DNA from 3 places in the Roseobacter cerffii genome. Region 2 is predicted to be linked to each of the others. Evidence: riboswitches for the same ligand, from Rfam matches in the RefSeq annotation. Region 2 holds a riboswitch; each other region holds the start of a gene.

Region 1 (7,279 bases), 1.1 Mb from region 2:
GAGCAAGGCGCGGGGAAAGCGGATGTCCCAGACGATGGCCTCGCGCCCCTGGCTCCAGGTCTGATCAACGAGGCCGGGCGACAGCTTGTTCAGCAGGACGCCCCACACCGTGCCGGTGGGCACCGACACCGCCCCCACGGAAATCGCTATCGAGAGCGACACAAGAAGCAGGGCCAGCCCGCCGAGCGGCAACGCCGCCTGCCTGAAGAGGCGCGGTGCGCGGCGGTGGCCAGCCGTGCTGTCCGTCATGGTGTCATTCGCCCCAGAACGCCCGCGCGAGGGTCTTGACGGCCTGGATGTTGCGGGGGCCAGGTGTGGCTTCGACGTATTCCAGCGTGACGAAGCGGTCGTTCTTGACAGCGTCAAGATCCGCGAAAGCGGGGTTCGACATCATGAAGGCGCGCTTCTGTTCGGCGGTCACCTCGCCGTAGTTCACGATCACGATGACTTCCGGGTTCCGCTCGACCACTTCTTCCCATGTGACGGTGGCCCAGCTTTTCTCGAAATCATCCATGACGTTGACCCCACCGGCGGCCTCGATCAGCGCGGTGGGCATGGCGTAGCGGCCCGCGGTGAAGGGCGCGTCTTCGCCGCTGTCATAAACGAAGACACGCAGGGGCGCGCCGGTGTCGAGAAGGTCCGTAAAGCTGGCAAGTTCGGCACGATAGCCATCGACCAGCGCCGTGGCACGGGCTTCGATGTTGAAGATGCGACCGAGGTTCATCAGATCCGCATACATATCCTCGATGCTGGCCTTGTCCTTCTGCATGATATGGGTGCAGCTCTCGGTGAGCTCGTAGACCTTGATGCCGAAGGGCTCCAGCGTCTCGGGCGTGACCTCGCCACCGACTTTCATGCCATAGTTCCAGCCGGCGAAGAAGAAATCCGCGTCCGCCCCCACAAGCACCTCCTTGGAGGGGTACTTGGCCGAGAGTTCGGGCAGTTCGTCGATGCCAGCGCGCATCTCCTCGTCGAGCGTTTTCCAACCCGAGATGCCGGTGTAGCCCACCATGCGGTCGGCAAGGCCGAGCACCAGCATCATCTCGGTCAGGTTCACGTCGTTCGAAATCGCCCGCTCGGGTGGGGCGTCGAAGGTGACGGACCGGTTACAGCTTTGCACGGTGGTTTCTGCCGAGGCTGTGCCTGCGGCGAGCAACAGGGCGGTCACGCCCAGGAAGGGGGACTTCATAGCAAGGTCCTTTCGTCATGCAGGTGGAATGTGAGGTGGTCGGTGTCGCTGGGCGCGAGACGTTCGCGCCTGGCCTGGATCTGGAATGCGCCGGAGACGGCGGTTTCGGAGAGCACGGTTTCGGGGGTGCCGAAGCCGAGGGCGTGACCGGACTTCAGCAGGAGAATGTCATCGCAGACACCCGCTGCGATGTTCAGATCGTGCAGCGACGTGACAATCGTCAGAGGCAAATCGCGGATCAGCTCCAGCACTTCCAACTGGTGGCGGATATCGAGGTGGTTTGTGGGTTCGTCAAGGATCAGCAAGCGAGGCTCCTGCGCCAGGGCCCGGGCAACCATCACGCGTTGGCGTTCGCCGCCAGAGAGCGTGCCGAGATGGCGGTCTGCGAACCCCGCGAGGCTCAACCGATCGAGCGCCGCGTCAATCTTTTTCGCCTCTTGCGCACCGCCGCTGCTGCCGAACCCTTGGCGGTAAGGCACTCGCCCGAGGGCGACGATTTCCCGCACAGTGAGCGCAAAATCCGTCGGTTGCTCCTGCAGCACCGCAGCGACCCGCTTTGCCACCATGCGGGGTGGCAGATGCCAGATGTCATCACCATCGACGCGCACCGTGCCGCTCCCCGGACGCTGGAAGCGGTAGAGCATCCGCAAAAGCGTGGTCTTGCCAGCGCCGTTGGGGCCCATGACCCCGAGCACGCGCCCCGCGCCCACATGAAAGCTCAACGGGTGCAGCGCCGGGCCGCGCATGCGCGCCGGTGTCCAGGAGAGGTCGGTGACGTCGAGGCGCGCGGCGCTCACGAGGCGCGCACTTTGCAGTCTTCGATGGCAAGTACCGCGGCGGGCACACGGGCGAGCGTGGTGGTGCGGAGCTTTCCGGGGCGATCGACCGAGGAGCACCAGCCATCCTGAAGGGCGCCGTACTGATGCGCAAAGTGGATCAGATCATCAATGTCCGTGTCCGGGTCGATGTCGCCGAAGAGATAGGTCGCCTTGCGTGTGCCGTGATAGGCGACGGTGCAGGGGCGGTCGCAGCCTGCCATGCAGGCGACGCCGGAAATCTCGAAGCTGTCCGACACCGCGTCTCCCGCAGCCGCGATGGCGGCCCGCAGTCGTTCTATCAGCTCATAGCCCGGGCGGCACGCTGACCCTTTGTGGCGGCACGACGTGCAGATTGTGATCCGGTGCTCTCGTGGCTCGTCCATCGGCGTCTCCATCTCCGGGGAGGGTGCGCCGAACAGAGGTATATGTGCACGGGGTTGGCCGTGGTTTCATCATAAGCTCCTGACCAGGCACCCCGCCTGCATCGAGTTGAAATACAGACGCAGCACTGCGCCCGTGATGGCAGGTCTCCTGACTTGCGGGTCGTCGCTCTCCCGAACCTTCCCGGGTTGGTGGCCCAGTGGTCCTGTCGGGGTCGCTCGCCGCTCACAGTTGCGGGGGCAGTCGCGGACTTGGCGCATGTGGTGGCGCCGCACCGCGTTCCCTTTTCATCTCTTTGGCCTTTGGCCGTTGAGAACCATCGCCCTTGACCAAATCGCCCTTGACCGGTGCGGTCAAGGGACAAAGCGACACGAACCGCTGAATTGAACGAAAAGGGGGGACGCGTCTTCAGGTTTGGCCGTGGTCGCCTCGGTTTCAGAGCACCCAGTCGCGCGAGACCGAGATGGCGCAGGTTGCGGGCGGGCGGCTCCTATCGGCGCGCCCCCCCTTCCTTGGCGTCATGTCCCGCTTTCCATCACCCGCAGGGCCTTCGCAAAGAAGTCAGCTGCGCCGAAGTTGCCGGATTTGAGCGCAAGTGCGACAGGGGCGGCCTCTCCAACGGTCAGTACCGGAACGCCGGGGTCGATCTCTGGGCCCAGCGTCATCGCGGATGCACCCATCGCTGCGGCGACGGATTGCGCCACCGCGCCCGAGGTCTCCCCACCCGCAACCACCAGCCTGCGATAGCCGGACCGAACGAGTGTGCGCGCGGTGTCGGCGAAGAGCGCGTCAAGCGTCGCGGCGAGTGTCTCGCTGCCGAACTTGGCCTGCATCGCGTTGACCTTGGCCGGTGTGGCCGAGGAGTAGGCGAGCGGTGCGCGCCCTGTGTTTTCCGCAAAGAACCCCAGCAGTGTCTCGACAGTGATGTCACCGGCCATGACGCCTTCTACGTCAATGGCGAGAGTTGGATGCGCCTTCGCATGTGCCGCGACCTGGCCGCGAGTGGCGCCCGAGCATGACCCAGCGAGGATCGCTTCGGGGCCGGATACGCCTGTGTAGGCCGTTGGTGCGCGGTCGACTATGCCCGCTCCGATCACGTTGCGGGGCAGGCCTCGCGCAATGCCCGACCCGCCGGTCACCAGCGGTGCATCCTTGAGCGCTGCGCCCAAATCCATGAGGTTGTCGTCGGAAATCGCGTCGGCGACGAGAAACCGGTGGTCCGATGCCTCGAGCGCTGTCCTGATCGCTGCGGGGCCCTGCGCGACCACCTCGAGTGGCAGATGGCCGATGCTTTCGGTCGTTTGAAACTGGAGCCAGCGCCGGATGTCCGGATCGGTCATCGGGGTCAGAGGGTGATGCTCCATCCCGGATTGGTTCAGCAGCCTGTCGTGTACGAAGAGGTGGCCTTGATAGACTGTGCGCCCGGTTGCGGGGAAGGCGGGGCAGAAAACCACCTGCTGTGCATCGAGCGCCCGGGCCAGCGCTTCGGCGACGGGACCGATATTGCCCTCCTGTGTCGAGTCGAAGGTCGAGCAATACTTGAACACGATCTGCTTGCAGCCTTGGGCGAGCAGCCAATCGAGCGCGGCGAGGCTGTCGCGGACCGCAGCCTCGCGCGTTGCCGTCCGGCTCTTAAGCGAAATCACCCCAGCTTCGATCTGATCCGGCGCCGACCCGTCGGGAATGCCGGCAAACTGCGCGGTCCGGAGCCCGCCGTCCGGGGCTACGCCCTGCGCGAGCGTGTTCGCGATGTCGCTCGCCCCGGTGAAATCATCCGCGATCACGCCGATTTGCATTTGCCAAGCCTTTGTCTTTGCGTATCCACCCGCCGCCGCATCTCGGCGATGGCGGCGTCCGGGCTCGTCAAGACGGGCAGGGGTGTCTGCTTGCGAACCGCATCCGTGGCACCCGCCATGGAAAACTGGGCGAGCAGGATGACATCGGCCTCGGAGATCGTAGCTGCGGTATCGGCGATCAGCCGGTCGTGCGTGTCGTTGTCGCCCGCGCGTTTCGCCTCGAAGGCGCCCTCGGCGAAGTAGGGCGTCATCAGAGCATCACTGCCCCGCAGGGCGGCGGCCTGGCGAAACTCTTGCGCCATGCCCGCCGCTGCGGGCGGGAATGTGTAGATCATCGCCACGCGCGCGCCATGGGTGAAGGCAGCGTCGAACATCGCTTCATTGGGCTTCATGACCGGAACCCTGCACGCCTCGGCGGCGTCTTCGATGGCCTGCCCAAAGGCGGAACAGGTGAAAAGGATGCCGTCGGCGCCCGCGTTTTCCGCATATCTCGCCAGGCCGACGATGCGGTCCCACAGCGCGAGGGAGAGCTCCTCTGACTTTTGCCGATCCACCGAGAGACCCTCTTCGAGGATCGTCACGGTTTCCGCATCTGGCCAGAGGGACTTGGCGGCGCTCTCAATCGGGTCAATGGCGACTCGGGCTGCATGGATCAGGGTCAGTCTCGGGGGCGGTGTCATCGTGGCTCGCATGGTCTTGCGTTTTGCGTGAGCTTTTCCGTTCAGGCGATGCGTCAGGCCGCGACCGCCTCAGCGGCGACGGCCTCGGCCACGTGGCGACCAAAGGCGTCTGTGTTCACGGTGCCGCCGAGATCGCGGGTGCGTTTGGCGGGGTCGTCTATGGTGCGGTCGACCGCGTCGGCGACGGCTTGACCGGCCTTCATCAGAGATTGGATGCCGCGCTGCTCGCCAAGCCAGATCAGCATCATCGCCGCCGAAAGGATCAGCGAGGTGGGGTTGGCCACATTCTGGCCCGCGATATCGGGGGCCGAGCCGTGTTGGGCTTGCGCGCAGCAGAGACCCGTTTCGGCATTGGCGTTGATCGACCCTGCCAGCCCCAGCGAGCCCGAGAGCTCCGAGGCCAGATCCGAGAGGATGTCACCGTAGAAGTTGGTGGCGACGACCACGTCATATGTCTCGGGCTGGCGCACCAGCAGGGCGGCGAAGGCATCGACAATCAGCTCTTCGGTTTCAACTTCGGGAAAGTCCTTTGCGACCGCGCGAAAGCATTCGAGGAAGAGCCCGTCGGTCATGAGGAAGGAGTTGGCCTTGTGGATCGCGGCAACTTTCCTTTTGCGCTGCATCGCGAGCTTGAAAGCCTCGCGACAGATCCGCATGGACCCGTGGCGCGTGATCTTGCGGACCGACAGCGCCATGTCCGGGTCGGGCATCATCTCGCCCACGCCCTTGAACATATTGCGATCCGGGTAAAATCCTTCGGTCGCCTCGCGCATGATCACCAGATCCATACCCGGCGCCTTGTTGGGCAGAAATTGGCGGCTGCGGGCCGGGCGTACGTTGGCGTAGAGGTCGAGGCCGATGCGAAAGCCCGCCGAGACGTTGCGCCCGCCTTCGGCCACGGGCGGGTAATCCATGTGAGACTGGGTGCCCAGGATAACGCCATCGAAGTCGGTGCGCGCCCGGTCGAGTACCTCGTCGCGCAGGGTGATGCCGTGGGCCTTGAGGCTGGCAAAGCCTGAGATTTCTTCATGAAACGACAGGTCGAGATCAAAGCGCGCGTTGACCGCGTGAAGCACCTCCAGGGTCGCGCCCATGATCTCGGGGCCGATGCCGTCGCAGGGCAATACCATAATCTTCATGTCCAGAGCTCCTCCCAGCCAAACCATGTTCGACGCCATATCTATATTGGTCTTTAAAATCTAAAAATGTAATATGCAACAGCAAAATGCAATTTTCGGTTTGGAGCCTCAACCACAGTACTCGCGATGCTTGAGTTTAGCCACATTCGCAGATCTGATGTTCACTACGTATCTTTTTTGATCTCACCCAAGTGCATTTTTAATTGACAAGGTGCAATATTTGGATTTATTGCACGAAAAGCAATAAAAATGCAAAAGTGATCCAAGGGAGGAAACCAATGATCATGCGTCGAACCTTTTCCGTGCTGGCTGCTGCCGCCGTTTCATCCGCGCTGGTGTTACCTGCGCTGGCAGGCGACTATCCGACAGAACGGCTGACTTACACGATTGCTTTTGGCCCGGGTGGCGGCAATGACCGGATGTCCCGCACCGTCGTCGATATTCTGCGCAGCTACGATCTCTACGGGGGCGATATCGTCGTAGAGAACCGCGAAGGTGGCAGCGGTGCTGTGGGGTTCAGCTATGTCAGCCAGAAGGCGGGGGATCCGTATCGGCTCACGTCGACCAGCGGTAATTTCATCGGCACACCGCTGGTGGCGGACACCGATTGGACCTATGCGGATTTCACGCCGATCGGGCTGTTGGCGAGTGACGCAATGCTTCTGGTTGTCCGCTCTGACTCGGATTTTGTGGATGTCGATGCCTTTGTGGAGGCCGCAAATGCAGGCCGGATCACCATCGCGGGCAGCGGTTCTGCCGGTCCCGAGCGCGTGACGGCAGCGCTCTTTGCCAAGGCCGCGGGCATTGAATTCGAATATGTCCCGATCGGGTCGGGGGGCGAGTTGGTCACGGCGCTCACGTCGGGCAGCGTGGACGCAGTGGTGGCCAACCCCTCGGAGGTGGCCGGTCAGTTGGACGCGGGCACACTGAAAGCCTTGGCCTTCTCCGATAGCGCCCGCAGCACCAACAATCCCGATGTGCCGACGTTCATGGAACTGGGCTATGATTTCAGCTTTTCGTTGCCGCGCGGCGTGGTGATGCCGGCGGATCTCGACCCGAGCGTGCAGGAGTGGTGGATTTCGACGCTGAAACAGGTGATCGACACACCGGAATGGCAAGAATATCTGGCGAAAAACGGCATGTCGGGCAATCCGATCTGGGGAGCGGACTTCGCCGCTTACTTGGAAGAGACGAGCGCGCAGTATCGGGCTGTTCTGGTCGAGATCGGCGCCATCGAAGGCTGATCGAAAGCGTATTGGTTCGGGCGCCGATCTCT
Region 2 (7,279 bases):
TCGCTCTTCTACGGGCACATAGCCCGTTGTCACCGGTCGATCAATTGATGGCCTCCGTGAGCCCTTCAGCCAGGGTGGTTGACGTGACCTTCAGCAAATCGAGATAGGTCGGTACCGGGCCATCCGCCGCGCTGAGACTGTCGACATAGAGAACACCGCCGTAGGCCGCGCCGGTCTCGCGCGCAACCTGCTCGGCCGGCGCCGTGTTCACCGTGCTCTCGCAGAAGACGACGGGGATATCGTTGTCGCGCACACCGTCGATCACGGATCGCACCTGCTGAGGTGTCCCAACCTGATCAGCGTTCATCGGCCAGAGGTAAAGCTCATTCATTCCGAAGTCGCGCGCCAGATAGCTGAACGCGCCTTCGCAGGTCACCAGCCAGCGCCGATTGTCCGGGATCTCCGCAACGGCTGCGCGAAGGGGTTCGATGGTCTCGCGCAGCGCGTCTTTATAGGCCGCGCCGTTCTGCTCGTATGTTTCGGCGTTGTCCGGGTCGGTCTCGACAAAAGCAGCAACGATATTGTCGATGTAGATCAGCGCGTTATCCAAGCCCATCCAGGCGTGAGGGTTGGGTTTGCCCTCATAGGATCCGGAAGCAATCGGAATCGGGTCGATGCCATCCGTAAGCGTCACCGACGGGATATCCTCCATGTTGGAGAGGAACTGCTCAAACCACAGCTCAAGGTTCATGCCGTTCCAGAGGATCAGATCTGCATCCGAGGCCCGCACGATATCCTGCGGCGTCGGCTCGTATCCGTGGATCTCGGCGCCCGGCTTGGTGATCGAGACCACCTCGGCCGCATCGCCCGCAACGTTTGATGCCATATCGGCCAGAACGGTAAAGGTGGTGACCACCTTCATCTTCTCATCCGCGGCGACTGCGGTCGCCAGAACCGCGGCAAGCGCCGCGACGGACGTTGATTGCATCACTCTTCTTAGCATCAGACTCTCCATGACATAGACAGCTCTTGCCACCTGTAAATGCAAATCACTCGCAACTGTCAAGTAATTTGAGAATGATTCTCAAGTTCTCAACGCACAATCTGTTCAGTTCGTGGTTTTGCTGAGCAGATAGGTGTCCATGATCCACCCATGCCGCGCCCGAGCAGCAGCGCGGGCATCGAGGATCTTGTCCGTGACCTCTGCCAACGGACCCGCCGCGATAATCTGTTCCGGCATGCCCAGGTAGGCGCCCCACCAGATCGTGAGGTTGGGCTCTGTCAGCTCCTGAAAACTTGCTTCGCCATCGAGCATGACCACAAGACGATCTATGCCCTCGGGCCATCCTGCATCGCGCAGGCGGCGCCCGGTGGTGATCTGGATCGGCCCATTCACGTCGTTGAGCGGGATCGCATGAGCTGCGGTCAGAGCCTGTATCGCCATAATACCCGGCACCACACGGATGGTGGGCGGTGGGATCAAACGTCCGGCGATGCGCAACGTGCTGTCATAGAGCGACGGATCGCCCCAGACCAGCAGGGCCACAGGCCCATCCGAACCCGCCTGATCAGCCGTCTGGGCCCACCGCACCGCGATCTCATCATGCCACCGCGTCACGCGCTCCTCGTAGGGCAAGGCGGGATCGCGTTCGGGGTAGTCGAACTGGAGGACCTGCGCGGTCGAGCCTGCAGCTTCGATGATGCGATAGCGCAGCTCGGCCAGATCATCTTTGCCAGAGCCCTTGTGTGGTACGAGGATTGTCCGCGCCTCGCGGATGGCCTGCAATCCTTCACCCGTCACGTGATGCGGTGACCCGGTGCCGATACCAATCAGCCAGAGCTCAGTGATCATATTGTCACCCACAAGAAAGCCCGGACCACATCGCAGGGTCCGGGCCGCGCCTTACCTAGATTACGCGCCTTCGTAGAGACGCGCTGTGAACAGACCCTCGACTTTGCCCGACCGAAGCGCCTTGGCGCCCGCAAGCACCGCCAGATCGGCAATTGGTTCGATCAGGATCACCAGAAGATACGCAATTCCGAAGGTCCAGACCGACTGGACCGTCTCGGCACCGAATCCCTGGCCATAGAACGCCCAGAACGCGACCCAGGCCACAACGCCACCCTGATACATGGCGGACAGCTTGAAGACGTCAGCATAGGCCAGATCGACATAGGCCCGATCCGCCGGGATGAACCGCTGCGCCAAAGCCGAAATGGCGAAGAGCGGCACCAGCAAAGTCGTGACGTTGACGAAATACATCGGCAGATCGCTCGGTGCGAAGAAAGCCCCCTGAATCAGGAGGCCAAGCGCAAGGCCGAGCGCGGCCGGCGCCGCACCCATCAGCAAGAAGAGCGTGGTGCCAAGAATGAAGTGCACCTCGGAGACACCCACCGGGAAATGCGGCAACACCTCGAAAAAGATGAAGGTGCCGAGGGCGGCCAAAACGGTCCGCACCGCGAATGAGCCGGCACTGTGGATCTTGAGGTCGTGGAGTGCGAGTTTGGCGGTATAGCCCGCAGCCCCTGCAGCGGTTGCATAGGCAAAGGCCATCTTGGCCCCATCGACGACGCCGGGTTCGATATGCATGATTGATCCTTTCTGTCCCGCCCCTCCGGCGGATAAATATCCGTGATCACACGGGTTTGAGCTTTACGGCAGGTCTCCTGACTTGCGGGTCGAGGCGCTGCGGTCCTTCCCAGCCAAGAGGCCAGTGGATCATCCGGAGCGCTCACCGCTTACAGTTGCGGGGGCAGTCTGAGACTTTCACTCAGTTCCCTTTTCAGCCACAAGTCGTGGCACCGTGCTTCAGTCGTATCCTTGATCTGCGCGCGCGGACAAGCGCAAAAGCGACGTTCAACTCTCGGCGAACGGCCCGTAGAGGATCAACGCTGGCTGGTCGCTGATTTCGCGGTCCAATTGCGCAGCCAGCTTAGAAACGGTGGTGCGCCGGATGCTCTGATCCGGTGTGCTGACGCTTTCGGCAAGGATCGCGGGGGTGTCGCCGGGCAGACCCCGTGCAGCAAGGGCATCGAGCAGCCTTGGAAAGGTTCGCTTGCCCATGAAGACAACGGTCGAGGCTGTGGGGTCTGCGAGGGCGTTGAGGTCGAGATCTTGCGGCAATTGCCCGCTGACATCGTGCCCCGTGACGAACTGCACCCGGCGCGCCGTCAGCCGGCGTGTAAGCGGGATACCCGCCGCAGCCGCAGCGGCACAGGCCGACGGGATGCCGGGGATGATCTCGTAGGGGACGCCAGCCTCGCGCAGGGCCACCAACTCCTCCTCCAGCCGCCCAAAGAGCCCGCTGTCGCCCGATTTCAGCCGCACCACGCGCTGGTCCATCTCGGCATATTCCACCAGCAGGCGGCTGACATGGTGCTGTTTCGGCGAGGGGCGCCCTGCCCGCTTCCCAACCCCCACCAGATCGGCCCCGGAGCGGGCATGGCTGAGGATCGGCCCGGAGGAGAGATCGTCGAACAGCACTGCGTCGGCCCGTTTCAGACGATCCACGGCTTTCAACGTCAACAGCTCAGGATCGCCCGGTCCCGAGCCCACAAAGCTGACGAAACCGGTCACGCCTGCTCCTCGGCGGTGATCAGGTGGAAGAAGGTGCCGGTCACATTGCCGAGGCGAGAGCCGGTTTCCGGCACAGGGTTTCCATCGGCATCCACGACGTCGGCCAGCGGCGCGTCGGGCTGATCGAGGATGGTCGAGTAGTGAAACTCGTGCCCGCGCAGAGCTGCGCCAGGTTGATGGCCGGGCAAGCCAGCGTGCAACACAGCCCGGCGGTAGCCGAGGTGAAATTTCCGCTTTTCAAAGCTGGTCACGAGCCCAAGCAGACCCGCCATCTCGTGCCGCGTGCCCTCCTTGTCGATGAGCGCCTGCCCCAGCGCCATGTAGCCACCGCACTCGCCATGCACCGGTTTGCTTGCAGCATGCGCCCGCAGACCTGCTTTGAACCGCGTCGCGGCTGCCAGGGTCGCACCGTGCAACTCTGGGTATCCGCCGGGCAGCCAGACAAGATCCGCAGCAGGGTCCGGCTCCTCGTCAGCCAAGGGTGAAAACGGCACAACCTCCGCCCCCGCGCGGCGCCACCCCTCCAGAACATGCGGGTAGGTGAAGGAAAATGCCGCATCCTGCGCCAGGGCGATGCGCTGCGCGGGTGGCTCTGGTAAATCCGCTCCCGATACGGCTGCGGCCCCGCCTCGCGCGGCCTGCCGGATCGCCGCAACATCGACATGCGCGCGCAGAAACTCGGCGTACCCCGCAATGGCCGCATCGAGATCGGGATGCTCAACCGCCTGGATCAGGCCGAGATGCCGCTCGGGCAATGTCAGATCTCCACGGCGCGGCAGGACGCCCAGCACCTTAAGCCCCGCGTTCTCCATCCCCAGCCGCGCGAGACGCTCGTGGCGCGGAGAGGCACATCGGTTCAGGATCACGCCCGCGAAGGGCACATCGGGGTTGTAGGTCTGAAAACCCAAGGCGGTCGCCGCCGCCGATTGCGCCTGCCCGCTCACATCAACGATCAGAACCACAGGCCAGCCCATGCGTTGCGCCGTCTCCGCGCTGCTGCCAAAACCGGACTGACCGCGCGTGGCCACACCGTCATAGAGCCCCATGGACCCTTCGGCGACACAAAGCTCGGCGCCGTCCGCCTCGTCTGAAATTGCGTTCAGCAGATCGGGGCCCATTGCCCAGGTGTCTAGGTTGAACGACGCGCGCCCGCAGGCCGCCTGATGAAACGCAGGGTCGATGTAGTCCGGGCCAGACTTGAAGGGCTGCACCTTCAGGCCGTCATCCGCAAGCGCGCGCAGCAGGCCCAGCATCACCGTGGTTTTGCCGGTGCCTGACGAGGGCGCTGAAATCATGATCCCAGGTCGTTCAATCATCGCCGTGACTCCAGCTGGCCCAGGGGCTGTCCGCGCTTTGCGGTCGATAACGGCGGTCGTAGTCCGCCGCGTAGAGGCAGCTTTCATCGAACCCCTCGCCTGCCAGAGCGGGCCCGGCGAGGATGAGCGCCGTTCGGGCAATCCCGGCGTCCAGCTGATCGGCGATATCCCCGAGCGTGCCGCGGATGATCTGCTGGTCCGGCCAACTGGCCCGGTAGACCACCGCCACCGGGCAATCCGCGCCATAGGCGGGTGTCAGATCGCGCACCACCGTGTCGAGGTTCTGAATGGACAGGTGGATCGCCAGCGTGGCACCGGTGGCGGCGAAATTTGTGAGCGTCTCGCCTTCCGGCATCGATGACGCCCGCCCCGGTGTGCGGGTCAAAACAACCGATTGTGCGAGACCCGGTAGCGTCAACTCGGTGCCAAGGGCTGCGGCGGCTGCGGAGAAGGAGGGCACACCGGGCGTCACCGACACCGGAATGTCTGCCTCGCGTAGGCGACGCATCTGCTCGCCCATCGCGGACCACACCGATAGATCACCGGAATGCAGCCGCGCGATGTCTTTGCCAGCTGCGTGCGCAACCGAGATCGCATCGATGATCTCGTCGAGAGACATCGACGCGGTATTCACCACCTCGGCGCCCGGCGGACAATGTGCCAGCACCGCGTCAGGCACCAGCGATCCGGCATAGAGGCAGACCGGGCAGGCGGCGATCAGATCCCGCCCCCGCAGAGTGAGAAGGTCGGGCGCGCCAGGTCCGGCGCCGATGAAATGGACGGTCATGAGGTCTCTCTGATGGCGAGCGCGCAGGTCGCGAGCTTGTCGGCCGATATCTGCCGCACGGTCAAGAGCCGCGCGCCGGGCCCGGCCGCAGCCAGAGCCGCGGCTTCGGCCAACGAGCCCGTACCGTACCGCTCCTTGGACGCCGCCGATTCCGTGGTTGTCTTCTGTTGTTTCAGCACATCCACCGGAACCGCCTTGACCGGCAGATCAAGCTCTTCTGCAAACAGTCGAAACGCCTCGGCGATGGCCTTGTCATCCACCGTGGCCAGCACCTCGGGCGCAGCGGACTCGCAGGCCTTTGCATAGGCATCTTCCAAGCTGGCCGCGGAGGCCTCTTTCCGAAATCCGAACCCTGCCGCAATCATAAGCGCACACTCCATTGTACGATGGGATAGCTGGCCTTCCAGCCGCGTTTGGGTCCCAGCGGTTCAGCACGGGACAGCTCCAGCCGGATCAGATCTCCACCCAATCGCTCCCGAGCTTGCAGCAAAAGCGCCTCGGTCTCCAGTGTCACCGCATTCGCGACGATGCGGGTGCCTGGATCAAGATGGGTTTCCAGCCAGTCCAGAAGGGTTGCGGAGAGGCCGCCACCAACAAACACGGCGTGAGGCTTGGGCTGACCGTCGAGGATCTCGGGCGCAGCACCGTTGACGACGGTCAGACGATCGACGCCGAGCCTGGCTGCGTTACTCTCGATCCGCGCGGCCCGATCCGCGCGCGGCTCGAAGCTGATCGCCTGCAGAGTGGGATGGGCCAACAGCCATTCGATGCCGATAGAGCCCGAGCCACCGCCAATATCCCAGAGCAACTCGCCTTGCTCAGGCGCGAGAGCCGAAAGCGTGAGCGCGCGCACCGGTTGCTTCGTGATCTGACCATCGCTCTCGAACCACGCGTCAGGTCGACCGCCGGCCAACGAGAGCGCAGCGCCATTACCCGCCACACCGATAGCGACACAGACGGGGTGCTGAAACCTCTCCTCAGGCACTGTCGCTGCGGTTGCGTGGGTGATCCGCTCACGCGGCCCGCCGAGGGCTTCGAGAACCGCGAGAGAGGAGACGCCAAAACCTTCGCCAGCGAGATAGGCACCAAGTTCCTGAACCGCCGCGCCGTCACGCAGCAAAACCAGCAACTGGGCACCGCGCGCAAGATGCGGACGCAAGCGGCTCAGAGGCGCGGCGTGCAGCCCAAGGCAGGTAATGCGGTCGAGGGACCATCCCAGACGGTTGGCCGCCAGGGAAAAACTGGACGGCCCCGGCAAGCTCAACCATTCCTGTGGATCGAGGTGCTTGGCCAGGGTGCCCCCCGCGCCAAACCAGAAGGGATCGCCCGAGGCCAACACGACCACCCGCTTGCCACGCAGCGCGAGGAGCGGCGCGATGCCATCCGCGAAAGGAACCGGCCAGGCACGTGTTTCGCAACCAAGTGACCCAACCAGATCAAGATGCCGCGGCGGGCCGATCACGATTTCCGCAGCCTCCAACGCCTTGCGGCTTGCGGGGGCGAGGCCTTTGAGGCCATCTTCTCCCAACCCGATGATGGTCAACCACGGAGCCTCAGACATGGACCCGAACCTGCTGGTTCTCGGCGGCACGACCGAAGCCACCGCGCTGTGCCGCGCGCTGGCCGAAGCAGGGCTGCGCGGCACCATCTCCTTTGCAG
Region 3 (7,279 bases), on a different replicon from region 2:
CTGAACTGCGCGCTTGGAGCCGAGGCGATGCGCCCCCATATGGCCGAGATCGCGGGCGTCGCGACGTCATTGACCTGTGCCTATCCCAACGCCGGCCTGCCAAACGCCTTTGGCGCCTATGATGAGACGCCAGATCAGACCGCCGCGCAGGTTGAAGACTTTGCCCGCGATGGAATCGTTAATGTTGTGGGCGGTTGCTGTGGCACGACGCCCGATCATATCCGCGCGATTGCCGAGGCTGTGGCCCCGTTCGACCCACGATCCATTGCGGGCAAGGTCGCCGCATGACGGAACGATACCTGCGCCTTTCGGGCCTAGAGCCCTTTGTGCTGACCCAGGACATCCCCTTCGTGAACGTGGGCGAGCGGACGAATGTCACGGGCTCCGCCCGGTTCCGCAAACTGATCGTGAACCGCGATTATGCGACCGCCTTAGAGGTCGCGCGGGATCAGGTTGAGAACGGCGCGCAGATCATTGATGTGAACATGGACGAGGGGCTGATCGACAGCAGACAGGCGATGATCGAGTTCCTGAACCTGATCGCGTCAGAGCCGGACATCGCCCGCGTCCCGATCATGATCGACAGCTCCAAATGGGAGGTGATAGAGGCCGGCCTGCAATGCGTGCAGGGCAAGCCAGTCGTGAACTCCATCAGTCTGAAGGAAGGCGAGGACGCCTTCCGTCATCACGCCGGACTCTGCCTTGCCTATGGCGCGGCGGTCGTGGTGATGGCGTTTGATGAGGACGGCCAGGCCGACACGTGCGCGCGCAAGACCGAGATCTGCGCGCGCGCCTATCGCATCCTCGTCGAGGAGATGGGCTTCCCGCCCGAGGACATCATCTTTGATCCGAACATCTTTGCCGTCGCCACCGGCATCGAAGAACATGACAATTACGGTGTTGATTTCATCGAAGCAACGCGATGGATCCGCCGAAACCTGCCCCACACCCATGTCTCGGGCGGCGTCTCGAACCTGTCGTTCAGCTTCCGCGGCAATGAGCCGGTACGCGAGGCGATGCATGCCGTGTTTCTATATCATGCTATCAATGCGGGCATGGACATGGGCATCGTGAACGCGGGTCAACTCGCCGTCTACGATCAGATCGACCCCGAGCTACGTGAGGCCTGCGAGGACGTGGTCCTGAATCGCACGCCGAAATCGGGGACAGCGACTGAGAACCTGCTTGAGATCGCGGGGCGCTTCAAATGCGACAGGCGCGAAGAGAAAGTGCGTGATCTGACCTGGCGCACGTGGACCGTAGAGAAGCGGCTTGAGCATGCGCTCGTGAATGGCATCACCGAATTCATCGAGGACGATACCGAAGAAGCGCGCCAAGCCGCCGAACGCCCGCTACACGTCATCGAAGGTCCGCTGATGGCGGGGATGAACGTGGTGGGCGACCTTTTTGGGGCGGGCAAGATGTTCCTGCCGCAGGTCGTCAAATCCGCGCGGGTGATGAAGCAGGCCGTGGCGGTGCTGCTGCCTTACATGGAGGAGGAAAAGCGTCAGAACGGCGGTGATGGGCGCGAAAGTGCTGGCAAGATCCTGATGGCGACCGTGAAGGGCGACGTGCATGACATCGGCAAGAACATCGTGGGCGTTGTCCTTGCTTGCAACAATTACGAGATCGTGGACCTGGGCGTGATGGTCCCGCCGCAAAAGATCCTGGAGGTCGCGCGGGAGGAAAGAGTGGACATCATTGGGCTCTCGGGGCTTATCACGCCGTCGCTCGATGAGATGGTGCATCTCGCCTCCGAAATGGAGCGAGAGGACTTCGATATCCCGCTGCTGATCGGGGGCGCGACAACGTCCAAGGTCCACACGGCGGTCAAGATCGCACCGCGCTATGCCAAGGGCCAAACGGTCTATGTCACGGATGCCAGCCGCGCGGTGGGCGTCGTCGGCGCACTGCTTAGCCCGACGCAGAAATCCGATTACGTCGCCGCCATTCAGGCGGAATACACCGACGTCGCCGAGAAGCACGAACGCGGTGAGCGTGCCAAGAACCGTCTGCCCCTGGCCGCCGCACGCACAAACGCACTGACGCTGGATTGGGACGCCTATGCGCCCGTTGCCCCGTCCTTCACGGGCACGCGCACCGTCGACGATTGGGATCTCGCCGAGATAGCGCGTTACATTGACTGGACGCCCTTCTTCCAGACCTGGGAGATGCGCGGGGTTTACCCAAAGATCCTTGACGATGAGCGACAAGGCGAGGCCGCCCGGGCGCTTTTTGCTGACGCTCAAGAGATGCTCGAGCGGATCATTTCGGAACGCTGGTTTACACCTCGCGCGGTCGTCGGCTTCTGGCCTGCCAATGCGGTGGGCGACGACATTCGCCTTTTCACCGGCGGTGACCGATCCGAAACGCTTGCCACCCTGCACACCTTGCGGCAGCAAACGTCGAAACGCCGGGATCGTCCCAATCTCGCCCTCTCGGATTTCGTTGCGCCAGAGGGCAAGGGTGCGGATCATGTGGGCGGTTTTGTGGTGACCGCGGGCCCGGAAGAGATTGAGATCGCCGAGCGGCTCGACAAGGCCAACGACAATTACGGATCCATCCTGGTCAAGGCCCTGGCCGACCGCTTTGCCGAGGCCATGGCCGAGATGTTGCACGAACGCGTGCGGCGGGACTACTGGGGCTACGCTCAGGGCGAAGCCTTCGACCCACAGGCCCTGATCGGCGAGCCCTACGATGGCATCCGCCCTGCTCCAGGTTACCCCGCGCAGCCGGATCATACCGAAAAGCGCACTTTGTTCTCTTTACTGGATGCCGAGGCGGCCACCGGCGTCACCCTGACGGACAGCATGGCCATGTGGCCGGGGTCCTCTGTCTCCGGTCTCTATATCGGGCACCCGGAGAGCTACTACTTTGGCGTCGGCAAGGTCGAACGCGATCAGGTCGCCGACTACGCGGAGCGTAAAGGCATGGATATGGAAGAAGCAGAACGCTGGCTGGCACCGGTACTGAACTACATCCCGACCGCAACACCTCGTAAAGCTGCTGCTTGAGTATACTACATATTGACAGGCTGGGCGATTCGAGGCCTATTGGATGTGTCATGGTTTTCCGGGGCGACTCGGGAAGGCAACAGGGAAGCCGGTGCGGAACATACCTCCTAATCCGGCGCTGCCCCCGCAACTGTGAGCGGTAAGCAAAGCTGAAGATGTCACTGGGTACATGCCCGGGAAGGCCAGCTGAGCCACGACCCGCGAGCCAGGAGACCTGCCGTGATGGACAACGACAACCAAAGGCGGTGGGCCTTGGGGAGCGTATGTGATCCGTCGCCTGTCTTGTGCGCGGTCCCTTCGTGCCCCTTTGCCCCCAAAGAAACGGCAGAAACACCCCCTCAAGCAGCGAAGCGATAGGGGATAGTCAGAGGGACAGACCATGAGCATCACCGTTTACTCCAAACCAGCCTGCGTGCAGTGCACAGCCACAACCCGCGCGCTTGAGGCCCGTGGTCTTGATTACGAGGTCATAGACCTGACCGAAGACGACGCGGCGATGACGCAAGTCTCCGAATTGGGCTATCGTCAGGTCCCGGTCGTGATCGCGGGCGAGGATCACTGGGCGGGTTTCCGGCCAGACCTGATCGGCCGACTGGCCTGATCCAGTGTCGGGGCCCGAAACAAAAATCGTCTACTTTTCCTCTCGTTCGGGCAACACAGCGCGGTTCGTGGCGGGCCTCGGTCTGCCTGCGCAACGCATCCCGATTGCGGGAGATGGCGTGCCCTGCCCGGCAAATCCTTTCGTGCTGATCTGCCCGACCTATGCGGACGGTGAGGGCCGCGGTGCGGTTCCCAAACAGGTGATCCGCTTTCTCAACGATCCGCAACGCCGCGCGCTCCTGCGCGGTGTCATTGCCGGTGGCAACCGCAACTTCGGCGCGACCTTCGCCCTCGCGGGCGAGGTAATCGCGAAAAAATGCAATGTGTCCGTGCTCTACCGATTTGAGCTGGCTGGCACCGATACCGATATCGCCCGCGTGCGCGCCGGGCTGGACACATTTTGGAGGCAGACATGCTCGATACCGGCCTGAAGACCGACCCGATCAGTGGCGCACTTGATGAGACGCTCGACTATCACGCGCTCAACGCGATGCTTAATCTCTATGACGAGGACGGAAATATCCGGTTTGACGCTGATCGGATGGCTGCGCGGCAGTACTTCCTGCAGCACGTGAACCAGAACACGGTCTTCTTTCACAGCTTGGATGAAAAGCTCGGGTATCTCGTTGACGAAGGGTACTATGAACCAGAGGTGCTGAACCAATACTCCAAGACTTTCATCGCCGCCATTTGGGACGCAGCCTATGCCAAGAAGTTCCGGTTCCCGACATTCCTCGGCGCGTTCAAATACTACACCTCTTACACGCTCAAGACGCGCGACGGGCAGCGCTATCTCGAGCGCTATGAGGACCGGGTGGTTATGGTGGCCCTTGCGTTGGCGCGGGGTGACGAGGCGCTGGCGATGTCTTTCATGGAAGAGATCATCTCGGGCCGCTTCCAGCCTGCGACACCGACATTCCTGAACGCAGGTAAGAAATCGCGCGGCGAGTTGATTTCCTGCTTTCTTCTGCGCATCGAAGACAACATGGAGTCCATCGGACGCGCTATCAACTCGTCGCTGCAACTCTCAAAGCGTGGCGGCGGCGTAGCCCTAATGCTAACGAACCTGCGGGAGCATGGCGCGCCGATCAAAGGGATCGAAAACCAGTCTTCTGGCGTGATCCCGGTGATGAAATTGCTCGAAGACAGCTTTTCCTACGCCAACCAGCTTGGGGCGCGGCAGGGGGCTGGAGCGGTTTACCTCAACGCCCACCACCCGGACATTCTGCGCTTCCTCGACACCAAGCGCGAAAACGCAGACGAAAAGATCCGCATCAAGACCCTGTCCCTTGGCGTGGTGATCCCGGATGTTACGTTTGAATTGGCCAAGCGGAACGAGGAGATGTACCTCTTCTCGCCCCACGACGTCGAAAAGGTCTACGGCGTGCCCTTCTCCGACATCTCCATCACCGAAAAATACGACGAGATGGTCGACGACAAGCGCATCCGCAAGTCCAAGATCAACGCGCGCGAATTCTTCCAGACGTTGGCCGAAATCCAGTTCGAAAGCGGCTATCCATACATCATGTTCGAAGACACGGTGAACGCCGCGAACCCAATTTCGGGGCGCATCACGATGTCGAACTTGTGTTCCGAAATCCTGCAGGTGAACGAGGCGTCCGAGTTCAATGACGACCTGGGCTACAAGCACCTCGGCACCGATATCTCGTGCAACCTCGGGTCTTTGAACATCGCTAAGACGATGGACGGTCCGGACCTCGGTGCAACGGTTGAGAGCGCCATTCGCGCACTGACCGCTGTGTCCGAGATGTCGGCGATCGATAGCGTACCCTCGATCCGCCGCGGCAACGACGAGGCGCATGCTGTGGGTCTGGGCCAGATGAATTTGCATGGGTTCTTGGCGCGGGAACGCATCCACTACGGCTCGCCGGAAGGCATCGACTTCACCCGCGTCTACTTTGCCGCCGTGGCCTTTCACGCCATCCGGGCCTCGAACGCGATAGCGCGGGAAAAGGGCGAGACCTTCAAGGATTTCGAGACGTCGAAATACTCAGATGGCAGTTTCTTCGACAAATACACCGACCGCGATTGGTTGCCGGAGACGGACACCGTCACCGCACTCATGGCGCGTTTCGGTGTTGAGCTTCCGACGCGCGACGATTGGGCTGCACTCAAGACAGCGGTGGTGAAAGATGGGCTCTACAATCGGAACCTTCAAGCTGTCCCACCCACCGGGTCGATCAGCTACATCAACAACTCGACCTCCTCGATCCACCCCATCGTGTCGAAAATCGAAATCCGCAAAGAGGGTAAGATCGGCCGCGTCTACTACCCCGCCGCCTTCATGAACAACGACAACCTCGAGTACTACCGCGACGCCTATGAAATCGGGCCAGAGGCGCTGATCGAAACCTATGCCGCGGCCACAGAACATGTGGACCAAGGCCTGTCGCTCACGCTTTTCTTCCCGGCGGAGGCCACGACCCGTGATATCAATCGCGCCCAAATCCTGGCCTGGAAGAAGGGTATCAAGACCATCTACTACGTGCGCCTGCGCCAATCCGCCTTGGAAGGGACGGAAGTGCAAGGCTGCGTTTCCTGCACGCTTTGAGGTGACACTATGAAGGATATCGTCGAGACCCGCACCATCCCCCGCGCGATCAACTGGAACCGCTTGCAGGACGACAAGGACCTTGAGGTCTGGAACCGGCTCACGGTCAATTTCTGGCTGCCCGAAAAGGTGCCGCTGTCGAATGACGTGCAAAGCTGGGCGACGCTCCGCCCGGAAGAACAGCAGCTCACCATCCGCGTCTTCACCGGCCTCACACTGCTCGACACGATCCAGGGCGCCGTGGGTGCGCCTGCGATGATGAAGGACGTGCAGACCCCCCATGAAGAGGCTGTGCTGACCAACATCGCCTTCATGGAATCTGTCCACGCCCGCAGCTATTCGTCAGTCTTTTCGACGCTGTGCCAGACCAAAGAGGTGGACGAGGCCTTCCGCTGGTCCGAAGAAAACCCGCATCTGCAGGAAAAAGCGCGGCTGATCCTCGACAAATACGACAGCGCAGGTGACCCACTGAAGCGCAAGATCGCAAGCGTTTTCCTCGAAAGCTTCCTGTTCTATTCGGGCTTCTATCTGCCCATGTACTGGTCCAGCCGTGCAAAGCTCACGAACACGGCTGACCTCATTCGCCTGATCATTCGCGATGAGGCGATCCACGGCTACTACATCGGCTACAAATTCCAGCGCGCGCAGGAAAGGCTGCCCGAGGCGGACCGCACAGAGCTCAAGGAATTTGCTTTTGCCCTGATGTTCGACCTTTACGAAATCGAAGCGCGCTATACCGAGGAACTCTATGACGGGCTCGGCCTAACCGAAGATGTCAAAGCCTTCCTTCATTACAACGCCAACAAGGCGCTGCAAAACCTCGGCTACGAGGCGCTGTTCCCGGATGCCGCCTGCGAGGTGAACCCAGCCATCCTCGCCGCGCTCAGCCCCGACAGTGAGAACCACGATTTCTTCTCTGGTTCGGGATCGTCCTATGTCATCGGCAAAGCAGTCGCTACCGAAGACGAGGATTGGGATTTCTGATGGCGCGCGACACCCTTGCGATTGTCCGCGAATGGCACGAGGCGTTTGACGTGCCTGTCGAGGATGCGCCCACGATCCCAAAGCACCGGGCGCAGATGCGGCTCGATAT

Evidence for each region. Region 2 has a riboswitch for cobalamin ahead of ACVC7O_RS02005 (energy-coupling factor ABC transporter permease). Riboswitches for the same ligand answer to the same signal wherever they lie in the genome.
Region 1: it holds a riboswitch for cobalamin, as region 2 does, so the genes downstream of both, ACVC7O_RS07495 (DUF1636 family protein) here and ACVC7O_RS02005 (energy-coupling factor ABC transporter permease) in region 2, are expected to answer to the same signal.
Region 3: it holds a riboswitch for cobalamin, as region 2 does, so the genes downstream of both, nrdH (glutaredoxin-like protein NrdH) here and ACVC7O_RS02005 (energy-coupling factor ABC transporter permease) in region 2, are expected to answer to the same signal.

Annotation. Positions count from the first base shown of each region.
Region 1 covers NZ_CM135757.1:1,524,789-1,532,067, forward strand. The annotation lists gene ACVC7O_RS07480 (FecCD family ABC transporter permease) at 1-249, opposite strand, end outside; gene ACVC7O_RS07485 (ABC transporter substrate-binding protein) at 254-1,189, opposite strand; gene ACVC7O_RS07490 (ABC transporter ATP-binding protein) at 1,186-1,986, opposite strand; gene ACVC7O_RS07495 (DUF1636 family protein) at 1,983-2,390, opposite strand; cobalamin riboswitch at 2,512-2,724, opposite strand; gene otnK (3-oxo-tetronate kinase) at 2,907-4,184, opposite strand; gene ACVC7O_RS07505 (aspartate/glutamate racemase family protein) at 4,169-4,864, opposite strand; gene ACVC7O_RS07510 (isocitrate/isopropylmalate dehydrogenase family protein) at 4,918-6,003, opposite strand; gene ACVC7O_RS07515 (Bug family tripartite tricarboxylate transporter substrate binding protein) at 6,282-7,247, shown strand.
Region 2 covers NZ_CM135757.1:411,091-418,369, reverse strand. The annotation lists gene ACVC7O_RS02015 (metal ABC transporter substrate-binding protein) at 41-943, opposite strand; gene cobF (precorrin-6A synthase (deacetylating)) at 1,049-1,792, opposite strand; gene ACVC7O_RS02005 (energy-coupling factor ABC transporter permease) at 1,853-2,530, opposite strand; cobalamin riboswitch at 2,581-2,760, opposite strand; gene cobA (uroporphyrinogen-III C-methyltransferase) at 2,798-3,517, opposite strand; gene ACVC7O_RS01995 (cobyrinate a,c-diamide synthase) at 3,514-4,833, opposite strand; gene cobM (precorrin-4 C(11)-methyltransferase) at 4,826-5,620, opposite strand; gene ACVC7O_RS01985 (cobalamin biosynthesis protein) at 5,617-5,985, opposite strand; gene cbiE (precorrin-6y C5,15-methyltransferase (decarboxylating) subunit CbiE) at 5,982-7,181, opposite strand; gene ACVC7O_RS01975 (cobalt-precorrin-6A reductase) at 7,180-7,279, shown strand, end outside.
Region 3 covers NZ_JBTBYJ010000003.1:115,174-122,452, reverse strand. The annotation lists gene ACVC7O_RS22305 (homocysteine S-methyltransferase family protein) at 1-288, shown strand, start outside; gene metH (methionine synthase) at 285-3,014, shown strand; cobalamin riboswitch at 3,049-3,250, shown strand; gene nrdH (glutaredoxin-like protein NrdH) at 3,394-3,615, shown strand; gene nrdI (class Ib ribonucleoside-diphosphate reductase assembly flavoprotein NrdI) at 3,641-4,045, shown strand; gene nrdE (class 1b ribonucleoside-diphosphate reductase subunit alpha) at 4,027-6,186, shown strand; gene nrdF (class 1b ribonucleoside-diphosphate reductase subunit beta) at 6,196-7,170, shown strand; gene ACVC7O_RS22275 (pyrophosphohydrolase domain-containing protein) at 7,170-7,279, shown strand, end outside.